Regions from separate parts of the Amycolatopsis sp. NPDC058278 genome, predicted to be linked through region 1. Evidence: riboswitches for the same ligand, from Rfam matches in the RefSeq annotation. Region 1 holds a riboswitch; the other holds the start of a gene.
The links. A riboswitch is a leader RNA that binds a small molecule or an ion and turns the genes downstream of it on or off. The one in region 1 is predicted to bind thiamine pyrophosphate.

Region 1 (6,904 bases):
GTCGTCACCGCGCCGCTCGGCTCGGCCACCAGCCGGGCCTTGCGGGCGAGGACGCGGACGGCCTCGCGGATCTCGTCCTCGGTGACCGTGACCATCCGGTCGACGACCTCGCGCAAATGGGCGAAGGTCAGTTCCGACGGTTGCGAGCGCAGGCCGTCGGCGATCGTGCGGGCGCGGTCGGCCTGCGGCCACCGGACCAGTTCGCCCCGCTGGAGGCTGTCGGCGACGTCCGCGGCCAGCGCCGGCTCGACCCCGATCACCTTCGCCTGCGGGCAGCGGGCCTTGATCGCGGTGCCGACCCCCGCCGCCAGCCCGCCGCCGCTGATCGGGACGAGCACGACCTCGACGTCCGGGAGATCCTCGGCGATCTCCAGCCCCGCCGTGCCCTGCCCGGCGATGATGGCCGCGTGGTCGAACGGCGGGACGAGGGTCAGCCCGCGTTCGACGGCCAGTTCACGCGCTTTCCCCTCGTGCTCGCCGATCGGGACCTCGATGACCTCGGCGCCGTACGAACGGGTGGCCTCGACCTTGATCCGCGGCGCGACGTCCGGCACGACGATCACCGCGGGCACGCCGTACCGCTGCGCCGCGTACGCGACTGCCTGCGCGTGGTTGCCGCTGGAGTACGCGATGACCCCGCGGGCGCGGGCCGCGTCGTCGAGGGCGGCGATGGCGTTGAACGCGCCGCGCACCTTGAACGCGCCGACCGGTTGCAGGCTTTCGGGTTTGAGCCACAGGGTCTTGCGGGGATCCCAGGTCTGGAGCAGCAGGGGTGTGCGTACGGCGACATCTTCGACGCGCTTCGCGGCGGCCTCGATGTCAGAGATCGTCACCAGTTCCATGTGCCGAGTATGTCAAGAAAACGTTCGAATTGGAGTGTCTAATATGGACAGACGGAGTGGTCCTCCTCACGCTGCGGCAACGAGGGGAGTGCCTCACGCGCCTTAGACGTTGGACAGGGGAGAACACGGACTACCTAGATCGGGATCATGAGCAAGGAGAACGTAGCGGCTTCGGAAGAGAAGGAAGAGAAGTCGGGCCTGCGGATCGCGCAGGTCCTGGCGGCGGCGCTGGCGGCGGTGACCGCGGCGCTGCTCGGCTCGACACTCGGCGTGGCGGGCACGGTGGCCGGCGCCGGCGTGGCGAGCGTGGTGTCGACGGTCGGCAGCGAGCTGTACCTGCGCTCGCTGCAGCGCACCCGTGAGGCGGCGCTCAGGGCGCGCCAGCTGGCGACGTCGGGCATCCGGCGGCGCGGGCCGGCCGAGGGGCCGCCGGACGTGCCGATCACCGACCAGCCGACGGTCCAGCTGAAACCGCCGGAGGAAGAGCCGTCACGGCTGTCGGCGCGGCTGCGGAAACTGCGCTGGCCGCTGATCATCGGCACGAGCGTGGCGGCGTTCGCGGTGGCGATCCTGTCGATCGTCGGCTTCGAGTCGGCGACGGGCACCCAGATCGGTGGCGGCACGGGCCCGAGCATCGGCAAGATCTTCACCGGCGGCTCCGGTCACGAGGACAAGACCCCGGCGACGACACCGGCACCCAGCACGGACGACACGCAGGTGGCGCCGACGGACACGTCCACGACCCCGACGGGCACCTCGACCCCGCCGACGACGTCGTCGCAGACCCCGACGACCACCCCGAGCACGACGGCCGACCAGCCGTCGACCTCGGCGCCGGCGACGTCGGCAACCCCGCCGACCAGCAAGGGCGCCGCGACGACGCCGACCCCGTGACTCAGGGGAGGCGGGCGCGCAGTTCGCGCGCCGCGGCCTCGGGGTCCTCGGCCTCGGTGATCGCCCGGACCACCACGATCCGGGACGCTCCCGCGTCGAGGACCTCGCCGAGCCGCGGCCCGTCGATGCCGCCGATCGCGAACCACGGCCGGTCGGGGGCCCAGGCCGCCGTCGCGCGCACCAGGTCCAGGCCCGGCGCCGGGCGGCCCGGCTTCGTCGGCGTCGGCCAGCACGGGCCCGTGCAGAAGTAATCCACCCCGGGCTCCGCGGCCGCCGCGAGGGCCTGGTCGAGCGCGTGCGTCGAGCGGCCGATCACCACCTCGTCGCCCAGGATCCGGCGGGCCAGCGGCACCGGGATGTCGTCCTGGCCCAGGTGCAGCACGTCGGCCCCCACGGCCAGCGCCACGTCGGCCCGGTCGTTCACCGACAGCAACGCTCCGTGGCGGGCACACGCCTCCGCCAGCACCTCCAGCGCCGCGATCTCGCCGGCGGCCTCCAGGGCGCCGGTCTTGTCGCGCAGCTGGACGATGTCGACGCCGCCCGCGAGGGCCGCGTCGGCGAAGGCGGCCAGGTCGCCGCGGTCCGTGCGGGCATCCGTGCAGAGGTACAGGCGCGCCGCGTCGAGGCGGGCGCGGATCTTGTCACCGGAGAGGGCGGGCATAGCGGCGACCGTACCGTGCACGTTGATAATCCGACCAAAAGTAGGCCGGCCGTCGAGCGCTACGTGCCATTGCCGCGAAAGCCATCCGGCCGTGACTGCGGTTGGATTATCAACCAACGGCACAGTAGGGTGGGGTTGTCCGCACGGGAGCCCGAGGAACGGGCTGAGAGGGAGCTGCCGCTCCGACCGTGGAACCTGATCCGGGTCATGCCGGCGCAGGGAGCGTGATTCCATGACGAACCTGGCAGTGGTGGGCGGCGGCGTGATCGGCCTGTCCGCCGCGTGGCGCGCCGCCGCGAAAGGCCACCAAGTCACCCTCTACGACCCCGAACCCGTCCGCGGTGGGGCGTCCTGGCTGGCCGGCGGCATGCTCGCCCCGGTCACCGAGGCGTGGCCGGGCGAGGAGGACGTCCTCCGCCTCGGCGAAGAGTCGCTCAGACGGTGGCCGGATTTCGCGCGTGACCTCGGCAAAGAGGGCGCCGACCCGGGGCTGGCCGGGCACGGGACGCTCGTCGTCGCCTTCGACCGCGCCGACGCCGGCTACCTGGACATCCTGGCCGGCCACCTGCACTCGCTCGGCCGCGCGGCCGAGAGGCTCACCGGGCGGGAGGTCAAGCGGCTCGAACCCGGTGCCGGGTCCGTCCGAAGTGGACTCCACGTGCCCGGTGACCTGGCCGTGGACAACCGGAAACTGCTCGAGGCGCTGTACGCGGCCTGCGTCAACCACCAGGTCCGGTTCGTCCGCGAGCGCGTCGAAGAACTCCCGGACACCGAAGCCGTCGTGCTCGCCGCGGGTGCCTGGACCGGGCGGCTGCACCCGGCGCTCGCCGACGCCGTCCGCCCGCTCAAGGGCGAAATCCTCCGGCTCAGGCCCCGTCGCGGCTGCTTGCCGCCGCCCACGCACACCGTCCGCGCCGTCGTCGAAGGGCGCCCGATCTACCTCGTCCCGCGCGGCGACCAGGAGCTGGTCCTCGGCGCCACCCAGTACGAGGCCGGCTTCGACCAGGCCGTCACCGCTCGCGGCGTGCGCGAGCTGCTCGAAGGCGCCGAACGCGTCTTCCCCGCGATCACCGAGTACGAGCTGACCGAGACCGCCGCCGGCCTGCGGGCCGGCAGCCGGGACGCGCTGCCGTACCTCGGCGTCCTGGACGGCAGTGTTTTTGCCGCGACCGGGCACCACCGCAACGGCCTGCTGATGGCCCCGGTGACCGCGGACGCCGTGGTCGCCTGGCTCGAGGGGGAGAAGCCGCCCGAAGGCACCGAAGCGGCATCCCCCGCCCGCCTGCACCAGAAGGAGCACGTGTGATGGAGATCAAGCTCAACGGCGCGTGGACGGCGTTCCCGGACGACGCGACCGTCGCCGACGTCCTCGACGCTTCGGGCGGCCAGCGACCCGGCATCGCCGTCGCGGTCGACGGCGTCGTCGTCCGCCGCGCCGACTGGGCGGCCACCGCCGTGCCCAAGGGGGCGGTCCTCGACGTGCTCACCGCGGTACAGGGAGGCTGACATGGACGAAGCACCGCTGGTCATCGGCACCTGCAAGCTGACGTCCCGGCTGATCATCGGCACCGGCGGCGCGGCCAACCTCGCCGTGCTGGAACGCGCGCTGGTCGCGTCCGGCACCGAGCTGACCACCGTCGCCATGCGCCGCGCCGACGCCGAAGGCGGCTCCGGCGTCCTCGAGCTCCTCAACAGGCTCGGCATCGAACTGCTGCCGAACACGGCGGGCTGCCGGACGGCCGCCGAAGCCGTGCTCACCGCGCAGCTCGCGCGGGAGGCGCTGGAGACCGACCTGATCAAGCTCGAGGTGCACGCCGACGACCGGACGCTGCTGCCGGACCCGTTCGAGACGCTCGACGCCGCCGAACGGCTGGCCGCCGACGGGTTCACCGTGTTCGCCTACACGAACGACGACCCGGTGCTCGCGCTGCGCCTGGAGGAAGCCGGCTGCGCCGCGGTGATGCCGCTGGGCGCGCCGATCGGCACCGGTCTCGGCATCCGCAATCCGCACAACATCGAGCTGATCGTTTCGCGGGCGGGCGTTCCGGTGATCCTGGACGCCGGAATCGGCACGGCCTCGGACGCGACGCTGGCGATGGAGCTCGGCTGCGACGCGGTCCTGCTGTCCACCGCGGTCACCCGGGCGACCGATCCCGAGCGGATGGCCGCGGCGATGCGCGCGGGTGTCGTGGCCGGGCGGCTGGCCCGCGAGGCCGGGCGCGTGCCGCAGCGCTTCTGGGCGCAGGCGTCGAGCCCACCCCGGTGAACTGCTGCTTTCGGGGGCTCCGGGTGGCGGAGCCCCCGGCCCGGGGCGAAGCCCCGGTATGACGCCGTGGTGGCTTAACGCGGAGCGTCACTGCGAGCCCGTAAGGTGGACGGCACTTTCCGGCGCACCCGCGGCGGGGCGAAGGTAGAAGGAGCCAGCCGTGACGAGCACATCGGTCCAGGACGTCTCGGGCAGGTTGTACCTCGCGGTGGGCAGGCTGTCCCGGTCACTGCGGCAAGCGGGTGTCCCGGGGCCGGGCCACGGCGCCCTCTCGGCGCTGGCGACGCTGGTGCACGCGGGCCAGCTGCGGCTCGGCGACCTCGCGGCCAAGGAGGGCGTGGCCGCGGCGACGATGTCGCGGATCATCGCGTCCCTGGTCGAGGCGGGGTACGTCAGCCGCGAGTCCGACCCGGTCGACCGCCGGGCCTGGCTGGCGAAGGCGACCGAAGAGGGCGAGCGGCTCGTGTCCGGCGTCCGGTCGACGCGGGTGCAGGAGCTGAACCGCCGCCTCGACCGGCTCTCGCCCGAGCACCGCGAGGCCCTGACGGCGGCGATCCCGGCGCTCGAGGCCCTGATCGCGGACGACTAGGACGCGCCTCGGTGTGGCGCGCCGGCTGAGCGGGTACACCCGCAGCACGCTGGTCGACCGTCGACCGGAACACCTGGGGAGGTAGGCGTGGTGGATTCGACGCTGGCCGCGATTTGGTTTCCCGATGGCCCCATGGGCGGCGTGCTCGTGGTGATCGCTCTCGTGGCCGTGATCGGGGGGACCATCATGAGCCGTCGGGCCCGGAAGAAGCGCTGATCGCGGACCACTAAGCGGCTTTCTGCCGCAGCTCAGCCAGTTCCGCGCGCAGGGCGCGGAGCTCGTCGAGGATCTCCTGGTTGGCCGCGGCCTGCGTTTCGGCCTGCTTCGCCTCTTCCTCGCGGATGTCCTGGCGCAGCTCGTCTTCCATGCCGCTGACCACGACGGCGATGAAGAGGTTCAGCACCGCGAAGCTGGACACCAGGATGTAGACGACGAAGAAGACCCAGGCCATCGGCGCCTGTTCCATGATGGTCTTCGCGATGTCCGGCCACGCCTCGCCGGTCATCACCTGGAACAGGGTGAACAGGGACGTGCCGAGGTCGCCGAAGTCACCGGGGTCGATGGTGCCGAACAGCTTCGTCGCCATCACCCCCGCCACGAAGATGATCAGCGCGAGCAGTGCCGCGATCGACGCCATCCCGGGGATCGCGGCGAGCAGGCCGGAGACGACCTTCCGCATCGACGGCACGACGGAGATCAGCCGCAGGACGCGCAACACGCGCAACGACCGCAGCACCGCGAACGGCCCGGTCGCCGGGATCACCGCGATGCCGACCACCAGCAGGTCGAAGACGTTCCAGTTGTCGCGGAAGAAGCTGCCGCGGTAGGCGTAGAACTTTCGGGTGGTCGGGTACGGGCTGGTCTGGCTGGCCGACGTCCTGCGCGCGCTCGGGCACCAGTCGATCGGCTGAACCTTCAGCGCTCCTCGGGCGCCAGCCGCCAGAAGGCCGAAACCGGGCCGACCTTGGCGCCCATCGGGTAGGCGTGCTCGACCGCGTGCGAGACGAACCACTTGCCGTAGCGCGCGGCCTCGACCACGGACATCCCCTTGGCCAGGCCCGCGGTGAGCGCCGACGCCATTGTGTCGCCCGCGCCGTGCGTGTGCGGGGTCGGGTACCGCTGCCCCGGCAGCTCCACGAACGTCGAGCCGTCGAACAGCAGGTCCACGCATTCCGGGTCGGCCTGCAGGTGCCCGCTCTTGACCAGGACGTACCGGGGGCCCATCCGGTGCAGCACGACGGCCGCGGTGTGCATGCCCTCGCGGTCCTTCACAGCCATTCCGGTGAGCAGCCGGACCTCGTCGAGGTTCGGGGTCAGCACCGTCGCGCGCGGCAGCAGCTCGTCGCGCAGCGCCACCAGCCCGGCTTCGTCGAACAGCGGGTGGCCGTGCATCGACGCCGCGACCGGGTCCACGACGAACGGGATCTTCGCGTCGCGCCCGATTTCGGCGTTGTTGCACGCCGCCGCGACGGCGTGGATGATCTCCGCCGAGGCCAGCATGCCGGTCTTGGCCGCCCCCACGCCCATGTCCGCCGCCACGGCCTCGATCTGCCCGGCCACGATGTGCGGCGGCAGGTCGGCGCGGTCGTGCACGCCCAGGGTGTTCTGCACGGTGACGGCGGTGACCGCGACCAGGCCGTGCACGCCACAGG
Region 2 (6,904 bases), on a different contig from region 1:
CACGCTGCGTGAGCAAGAACTACTGAATGTCGTTTTCATTGGACGCAGGATATACTGCGTCCAATGAAAGCTTCGTCGAGCTTGCTGCCGCTGCTGCGGTCGCGCATGCAGGGTGAGCTGCTGGCGCTGGTGCTGCTGCACCCGGAGCGCGAGTACAGCATCACCGAGCTCGCCGAGGCGTGTGGTGTCACGCCGACGGCCGTGCTGCGGGAGGTCGAACGGCTCGTCGGCGGCGGCATCCTGGAAGACCGGCGGGTCGGTCGGAGCCGGCTCGTCAAAGCCCGCACGGACACCCCGCTCTACCGGCCGCTGAGCGAGGTCATCGCGGTCACCTTCGGGCCGCTGCCACTGCTCGCCGAGGCCTTGTCCGGTCTGGCGGGCGTGCGCGAGGCCTACATCTACGGCTCCTGGGCCGCGCGCTACAGCGGCGAACCGGGGCCGCCGCCCGGGGACGTCGACGTGCTCGTCGTCGGCTCGCCCGACCCGGACGCGCTCTTCGACCTGGCCGAGGGCGTGTCGCGGCGGCTGGGCCGCGAGGTCAACGTCCACCGGATCTCGCCGGCGTCGTGGACGGCGGACAGCACGGATCCGTTCCTCACCAGCGTGCGTGAGCGTCCGCTGGTCCCGCTGCCCCTCGATCAGGAGACTTCCCGATGACCCGGTGGAACCAGGGCCGCGCCACGATCGACGCGCTCATCGCGCGCGGTTCCCTCGAACACGTCCCGGCTTCGCGGGAGGCCGCGGAAGCGGAGCTCGCCAGGGCCCGCACGCACGTCGCTTCGGCACGCCAGCTGCTGGCCTCGGACCCGGAGGGCGCCTACACGCTGGCGTACGACGGCGCCCGCCGGTCGCTGGCGGCCGTCCTGCAGAACCAAGGCCTGCGTGCAACGAGCCGCGGGGGCCACATCGCCGTCTACGAAGCGGTTCTCGCGCAGCTCGATCCGCCGCTGGGGCCGCTTCTGCGTCCCTTCAACCGGATGCGGGTCCGGCGCAACGAAGTCGCCTACCGTTCTTCCGAGGCGCCTTCGGTGACCGCCGAGGACGTGACGGCCGATGTGGCGAAGGTCGAAGACCTCATCGGGGTCGCCGAAAAGACGATCCCGAACATGTCCCGCTACTGATGGCGCGGACCGAGCCCCGCCCGCTCACGCCGAACGAGCGGACGACACTGGACACGCTGCTCGCGGCGGACTTCCCCGGTGCCGCGGAACTGCGCGCGCAGGCCACCACGGCCCGGGTGGTCGGCCGCTGCGGCTGCGGCTGTCCCACGATCGACCTCGCCGTGGACGATGTGACCCCACGCTGGCCGAAGAAGGAATCGGTGGCGGTGGAGGCCGACGTCCCGGACGGCGGCCTCATCGTGTTCGCCGAGGAGGGGCGCCTGTCCTGCCTGGAGTACTGGTCCGTCGGTGACGAGCCACCGGCCGCGTTCCCGCCGCCCGGGCAGATCACCTGGTAGCCCGCCGGATCCGGAAGATCCGGCAGGCCCTGGCGAACTAGCCGAGCAGGCCCAGCACCGCGATCACGATCAGCACCACCGCGGGGGCGAGGGCGTTGATCCAGGCGCGCTGGGCGGGGGTGAGGGCGGCGGTGCTGTTCATGGCGTTCCCTATGGGCCGAACCGATGCTTCCGCAGGAACAGCGCGCTGATCATGCCGCCCGTTAACAGCTGTGATCGAACTCTCAGCCGTCCAGGTGACGGCGGTTGCGGGCGGTGAACCAGAGCACCCCGCCGGCTGCCGCCACCATTGCCGCGAACGCCGCCGTGCCGACCACGATTGCCTGAGTCATCTGTGTCTCCCTCCCGAAGGTTGCGGTAACCGAGAGACGCCGAACCCGGGCGAAGGTGCACTCAGCGTAGCCGAGATCACACTGCGGCCAGCACCTCGTCGATCTGCGCGGCGAGGTCGAAGTCCTTCGCCGTCAAGCCGCCCGCCGAGTGCGTGCTGAGCCGGAAGGTCAGCGTGCGCCAGCGGATGTCGATGTCCGGGTGGTGGTCGGCGGCCTCGGCGAGTTCCGCCACCCGGTTCACCACCTCGATCGCCTGGGGGAAGCTCGCCAGCTCCACCTCGCGGGAGATCACCGCGCCGGACCGCGTCCAGTCCGCGGCCAATTGTCCGTCGGCCTCGGAGTCGCTCAAGATTTCCGTCATGTCTCCATGGTCGTCCGTCCTGGACTACGCTGCACGGTTGCCACGGGAGTCCGGTGAGCCGGGCTGAGAGGCGGGGTCACCCGCGACCGTTCGCACCTGACCGGATCATGCCGGCGACGGGAGGGCTTCCCTCCCGCGTCCGGCGAAGTGCAGGAGGGTAGATGAAACGCAGGGCTGTTCGCGCCGCGACGGCCATTGCCGCCGTCAGCGCCGTCGCCGCGGCGTGCTCGCTGTCGGACGGTGACGGTGGCACGCAGCAGACGCCCACCGTCACCCTCGTGACGCACGATTCGTTCCTCGCGCCGCAGGAGGTGCTCGACGCCTTCCAGAAGCAGTCGGGCATCAAGGTCTCCGTGCTCAAGCAGGGCGACGCCGGATCGCTGACCAACAAGCTCGTGCTGACGAAGGCCAACCCGATCGGCGACGTCGCGTACGGCGTCGACTCCACCTTCGCCTCGCGGGCGCTGGCCGAGGGCGTCTTCGAGCCCTACACCAGCCCGGAAGCCGACCGCGGGCCGCAGCGCTACGCCGTCGACCCCGAGCACCGGCTGTCCGCGGTCGACGTCGGCGACGTCTGCGTCAACGTCGACACGAACTACTTCGCCGGCAAGGGGATCCCGGCGCCGTCGAGCTACGACGACCTGGCCGACCCGAAGTACAAGGACCTGCTGGTCGCCGAGGACCCGGCGACGGCTTCGCCCGGCCTGGCGTTCCTCCTCGGCACCATCGCGAAGTACGGCGAGGCCGGCTGGAAGGACTACTGGACGAAGCTGAAGGCCAACGGCGTCAAGGTGGTCAGCGGCTGGGAAGAGGCCTACACCAAGCAGTTCTCCGGCTCGTCCGGCAAGGGGCCGCGGCCGATCGTCGTCTCGTACGCGTCGTCGCCGGCCGCCGAAGTCGGCGACGACGGGAAGCCGCGCACCAAGGCGCTGCTCGACACCTGCTACCGGCAGGTCGAGTACGCCGGCGTGCTGGCGAACGGCAAGCAGGTCGAGAACGCCCGCAAGGTCGTCGACTTCCTGCTCTCGCAGCAGTTCCAGGCCACGGTCGCGGCCAACATGTACGTCTACCCGGCGCGCCAGGGCGTCGACCTGCCCGCCGGCTGGGCCCAGGTCGCGCCGCTGCCGCAGAAGCCGCAGACGCTGCCCGCGGACCAGGTGCAGGCCGGACGCGAGAAGTGGATCGGCGAATGGCGCACGCTCGTGCAGTGACACCCGGGACGCCGCCCCGGAGCCTCCGGCGCGCAACGGCTCCGCCGCGGACCGCCCGCGGGCTCGGGCTGGCGCTGCTCGGGCTGGCCCCGATCGGGTTCCTTGTGGTGTTCTTCGCCTGGCCGGTGCTGGCGATCATCGGCCGCGGGTTCGCCGCGGGTGGCCTCGACGTCGTGCTCGGCGACGCGCGGACCTGGCAGCTGGCCGGGTTCACCGTCGCGAGCGCGGCCGCGTCGACGGTGGTCGCCGTGCTGGCCGGGCTGCCGGTGGCGTTCCTGCTGGCGCGGGTGCGGCTGCCCGGCGTGGGCCTGGCGCGGACGCTGGTGCTGGTGCCGTTCGTGCTGCCGACCGTGGTCGTCGGGCTGGCGTTCCGGGCGCTGTGGCCGGACGGCGGCGTGCTGCCGATCGTGCTGGCCAACGCCTTCTTCAACGTCGCCGTCGTCGCGCGGACCGTCGCCGGGCTGTGGGCGCGGCTGGATTCGCGGACGACCGACGCCGCCCGCGCGCTGGGTGCGTCGCCGTGGCGGGCCTTCCGATCGGTGACGCTGCCCGCGCTGGCGCCCGCGATCGCGTCCGCCGCGGCCGTCGTGTTCCTGTTCTGCGCCACCAGCTTCGGGGTCGTCCTGATCCTCGGCGGAGCCCGCTACCGGACCCTGGAAACCGAGATCTACCTGCGGACGGTCGACCTCCTGGACCTCTCCGGCGCGGCCGCGCTTTCGCTGATCCAGTTCGCGGCCGTGGTCGCCGCGCTGGTGCTCGGCGGGCTGGCGCGCCGGCGCAAGGAAGGCGCCCGGATCGGTTCCGGCGGCGCACGGCCGCCGAGGGGCGGCGAGTGGTGGGTCGTCGGCGCCGCGGGGGTCGTGCTCGCGTCGCTGGTGACGCCGATCGTCGCGCTCCTCGCCGAATCGGTGTCCACTGAGGACGGCTGGAGCCTCGCGGGGTACCGGGCACTGACGAGCACCGGCGAGAAGGGCGCGCTCCAGGTGTCCGGCTGGGACGCCGCGCTGAACTCGCTGAAGGTGGCCATCGACGCGACGCTGCTCGCGATGGTCGTCGGTGTGCTCGCGTCCGTCGTGCTGGTGGCGCTGCGGCGCTCGCCGGCACGGGCCGCGCGCGGCCTGGGCGAGACGATGGACGCCGTCCTGATGCTGCCGCTCGGGGTGTCCGCGGTGACCGTCGGGTTCGGCTACCTGGTGACGCTCGACGCGCTGCCCGGCGACCTGCGGACGTCGCCCTACCTGGTGCCGCTGGCCCAGGCGCTGGTGATCATCCCGCTGATCGTGCGGATGGTGCTGCCGGTGCTGCGCTCGGTCGACGTCCGGCTGCGGCAGGCCGCCTCGACGCTCGGGGCGAGCCCGCTGCGGGTGTGGCGGGAGATCGACCTGCCGCTGACGCTGCGGCCGCTGGTCGCGGCGGCGGGCTTCGGCTTCGTCGTGGCCCTGGGCGAATTCGGCGCGACGAGCTTCCTCGCCCGGCCCACGGCGCCGACGCTGCCGGTCGCGGTCGCGACGCTGATGGCGCGCCCGGGGGAGCTGAACAACCAGATGGCGTACGCGGCGTGCGCGTTGCTGATGCTCGTGACGGTGCTGGCGGTCGCCCTGATCGACCGGCTCGGGCGCGGCGGGGTGGGAGAGTTCTGATGGCGTTGTCGGTGCGGGACCTGACCGTCCACTACGGATCGTTCGCGGCGGTGCGCGACGCCCGGCTGGACATCGCCGACGGCGAGGTGCTGGCATTGCTCGGCCCGTCGGGCTCGGGCAAGTCGACGCTGCTGCGCGCGATCACCGGCCTCGAGCCGTCGGCGCGCGGCTCGGTGAGCTGGGACGGCGAGGACCTCGGCGCGGTCCCGGTGCACCGGCGCGGCTTCGGCCTGGTGTTCCAGGACGGCCAGCTGTTCGCCCACCGCGACGTCGCCGCGAACATCGCCTTCGGCCTGCGGATGCACGGGGTGCCGCGGTCGGCGTGGGCCCCGCGGGTCGCCGAGCTGCTGGAGCTGGTGGGCCTCTCCGGTTTCGAACGACGGCGGGTGACCGAGCTGTCCGGCGGCCAGGCCCAGCGGGTGGCGCTGGCCCGGGCGCTGGCGCCGGAGCCGCGGCTGCTGCTGCTCGACGAGCCACTGTCCGGTTTGGACGCGGGACTGCGTGAGCAGCTGGCGATCGACCTGGCGGACCTGTTGCGGCGCAGCAAGATCACGGCGCTGCTGGTGACGCACGACCAGGAAGAGGCCTTCACGCTGGCCGACCGCGTGGCGGTGCTCGACGCGGGGGAGGTCCGCCAGGAGGGTGCGGTCCGGCGGGTGTGGCGGAATCCGGCGGACGACGACGTGGCGCGGTTCCTCGGCGTGACGACGTTCCTCGATGCCGTGGCCGCGGGCGGGAACGTGCACACGGAGCTGGGGGACTTGGGGCTCCCGGACGTCGGCGACGGCCCGGTGCGGCTGGGGTTGCGGCCGCACGCGCTGCGGGTGGCGACGTCCGGAGTGGACGGTGAGGTGGTGGCCGCGGTGCACCGGCGGGAGCACGTGCGGCTGGTGGTGAAGCTCGCGGATTCCACTGTGGACGCCGTGGCGCCGGCGGCGGCGGACCTGCGGGCCGGGGACGCGGTGAAGCTGGAGCTCGACCCGGACGGCGTCGCGCTGGTCGGTTGACGCCGTCCGGAAGGAACCTCAGCCGTCGCGGGTCGACAGGCGGGCGTACGCCAGTGAAAGCCCGATCACGATGTAGCAGACCGCGCGCAGCGCGCCTTCGCCCAGCATCTGCGTGCCCATCGGGTCCTGCAGGACCTCCGCCGGGGCCAGCGACCAGTTCTGCGTCAACAGGAACGGGTGCAGCCAGTCCAGCGACGTCAGGAACCCGAGGATCGTGAACACGATGTCGCCCGCCAGCACCGAAGCCACCACCAGCATCGGGTGCTCGGTCCAGCTGGAGATCGCCAGTGCCACCGCGCCGACCGCCCAGAGCTGCAGCACGACCCAGCCCGCCACCAGCAGGATCCGCGCCAGTGCGCCGCCGAAGGACAGCGTCGTGCCCGACAGCGTGAACAGGGAATCCGTGCCGTTGATGATGAGCCCGGTCACCACGCCCGTCACGCACATCGCCAGCACCGAAACGACCGACACCGTCGCTACGCCGAACGCCTTGACCGCCAGCAGCCGGCCTCGGCCGACCGGGGCGATCAGCCAGCCGCGCAGCGTGCCGTGCGAGGTCTCGCCCGCGATCGCGTCCGCGCCCGCCATGGCCGAGGCCAGCGGGAGCAGCAGCGCCAGCGACATCACGATCGCCGCGATCGGCAGGACGAACGCGTTGTTCACCGCCGAAGCCAGCAGCGCTCCGCCGCCTTCGTCCGGCCCCCCGCCGGCGTTGGGGTTGTCGTCCACCAGCGTCAGCCCGATGCCGATCACCACCGGGATCAGCGCCAGGAGCCCGAGCACGGCCAGCGTGCGCGGCCGCCGGAAGATCCAGCGCAGCTCCGCGGCCAGCAGCCGCGGCAACGGCACCGTGTCGTGGCCCGTGCGGGCCGCCGGTGCTTCCAGAACCGCCGT

Region 2: linked by a shared signal. The riboswitch ahead of ACFVYA_RS19170 (thiamine ABC transporter substrate binding subunit) and the one ahead of thiO (glycine oxidase ThiO) in region 1 are both predicted to bind thiamine pyrophosphate.

Annotation. Positions count from the first base shown of each region.
Region 1 covers NZ_JBHVXZ010000014.1:8,273-15,176, reverse strand. Annotated here, with positions in the region: gene ACFVYA_RS09600 (threonine/serine dehydratase) at 1-842, opposite strand, end outside; gene ACFVYA_RS09595 (hypothetical protein) at 990-1,736, shown strand; gene thiE (thiamine phosphate synthase) at 1,738-2,397, opposite strand; TPP riboswitch at 2,531-2,636, shown strand; gene thiO (glycine oxidase ThiO) at 2,630-3,703, shown strand; gene thiS (sulfur carrier protein ThiS) at 3,703-3,903, shown strand; gene ACFVYA_RS09575 (thiazole synthase) at 3,905-4,663, shown strand; gene ACFVYA_RS09570 (MarR family winged helix-turn-helix transcriptional regulator) at 4,824-5,252, shown strand; gene ACFVYA_RS09565 (hypothetical protein) at 5,343-5,468, shown strand; gene ACFVYA_RS09560 (ion transporter) at 5,479-6,264, opposite strand; gene thiD (bifunctional hydroxymethylpyrimidine kinase/phosphomethylpyrimidine kinase) at 6,168-6,904, opposite strand, start outside.
Region 2 covers NZ_JBHVXZ010000033.1:32,624-39,527, forward strand. Annotated here, with positions in the region: gene ACFVYA_RS19150 (ArsR family transcriptional regulator) at 64-657, shown strand; gene ACFVYA_RS19155 (hypothetical protein) at 654-1,121, shown strand; gene ACFVYA_RS19160 (hypothetical protein) at 1,121-1,459, shown strand; gene ACFVYA_RS19165 (4a-hydroxytetrahydrobiopterin dehydratase) at 1,868-2,152, opposite strand; TPP riboswitch at 2,185-2,292, shown strand; gene ACFVYA_RS19170 (thiamine ABC transporter substrate binding subunit) at 2,314-3,363, shown strand; gene ACFVYA_RS19175 (ABC transporter permease) at 3,447-5,003, shown strand; gene ACFVYA_RS19180 (ABC transporter ATP-binding protein) at 5,003-6,010, shown strand; gene ACFVYA_RS19185 (ABC transporter permease) at 6,029-6,904, opposite strand, start outside.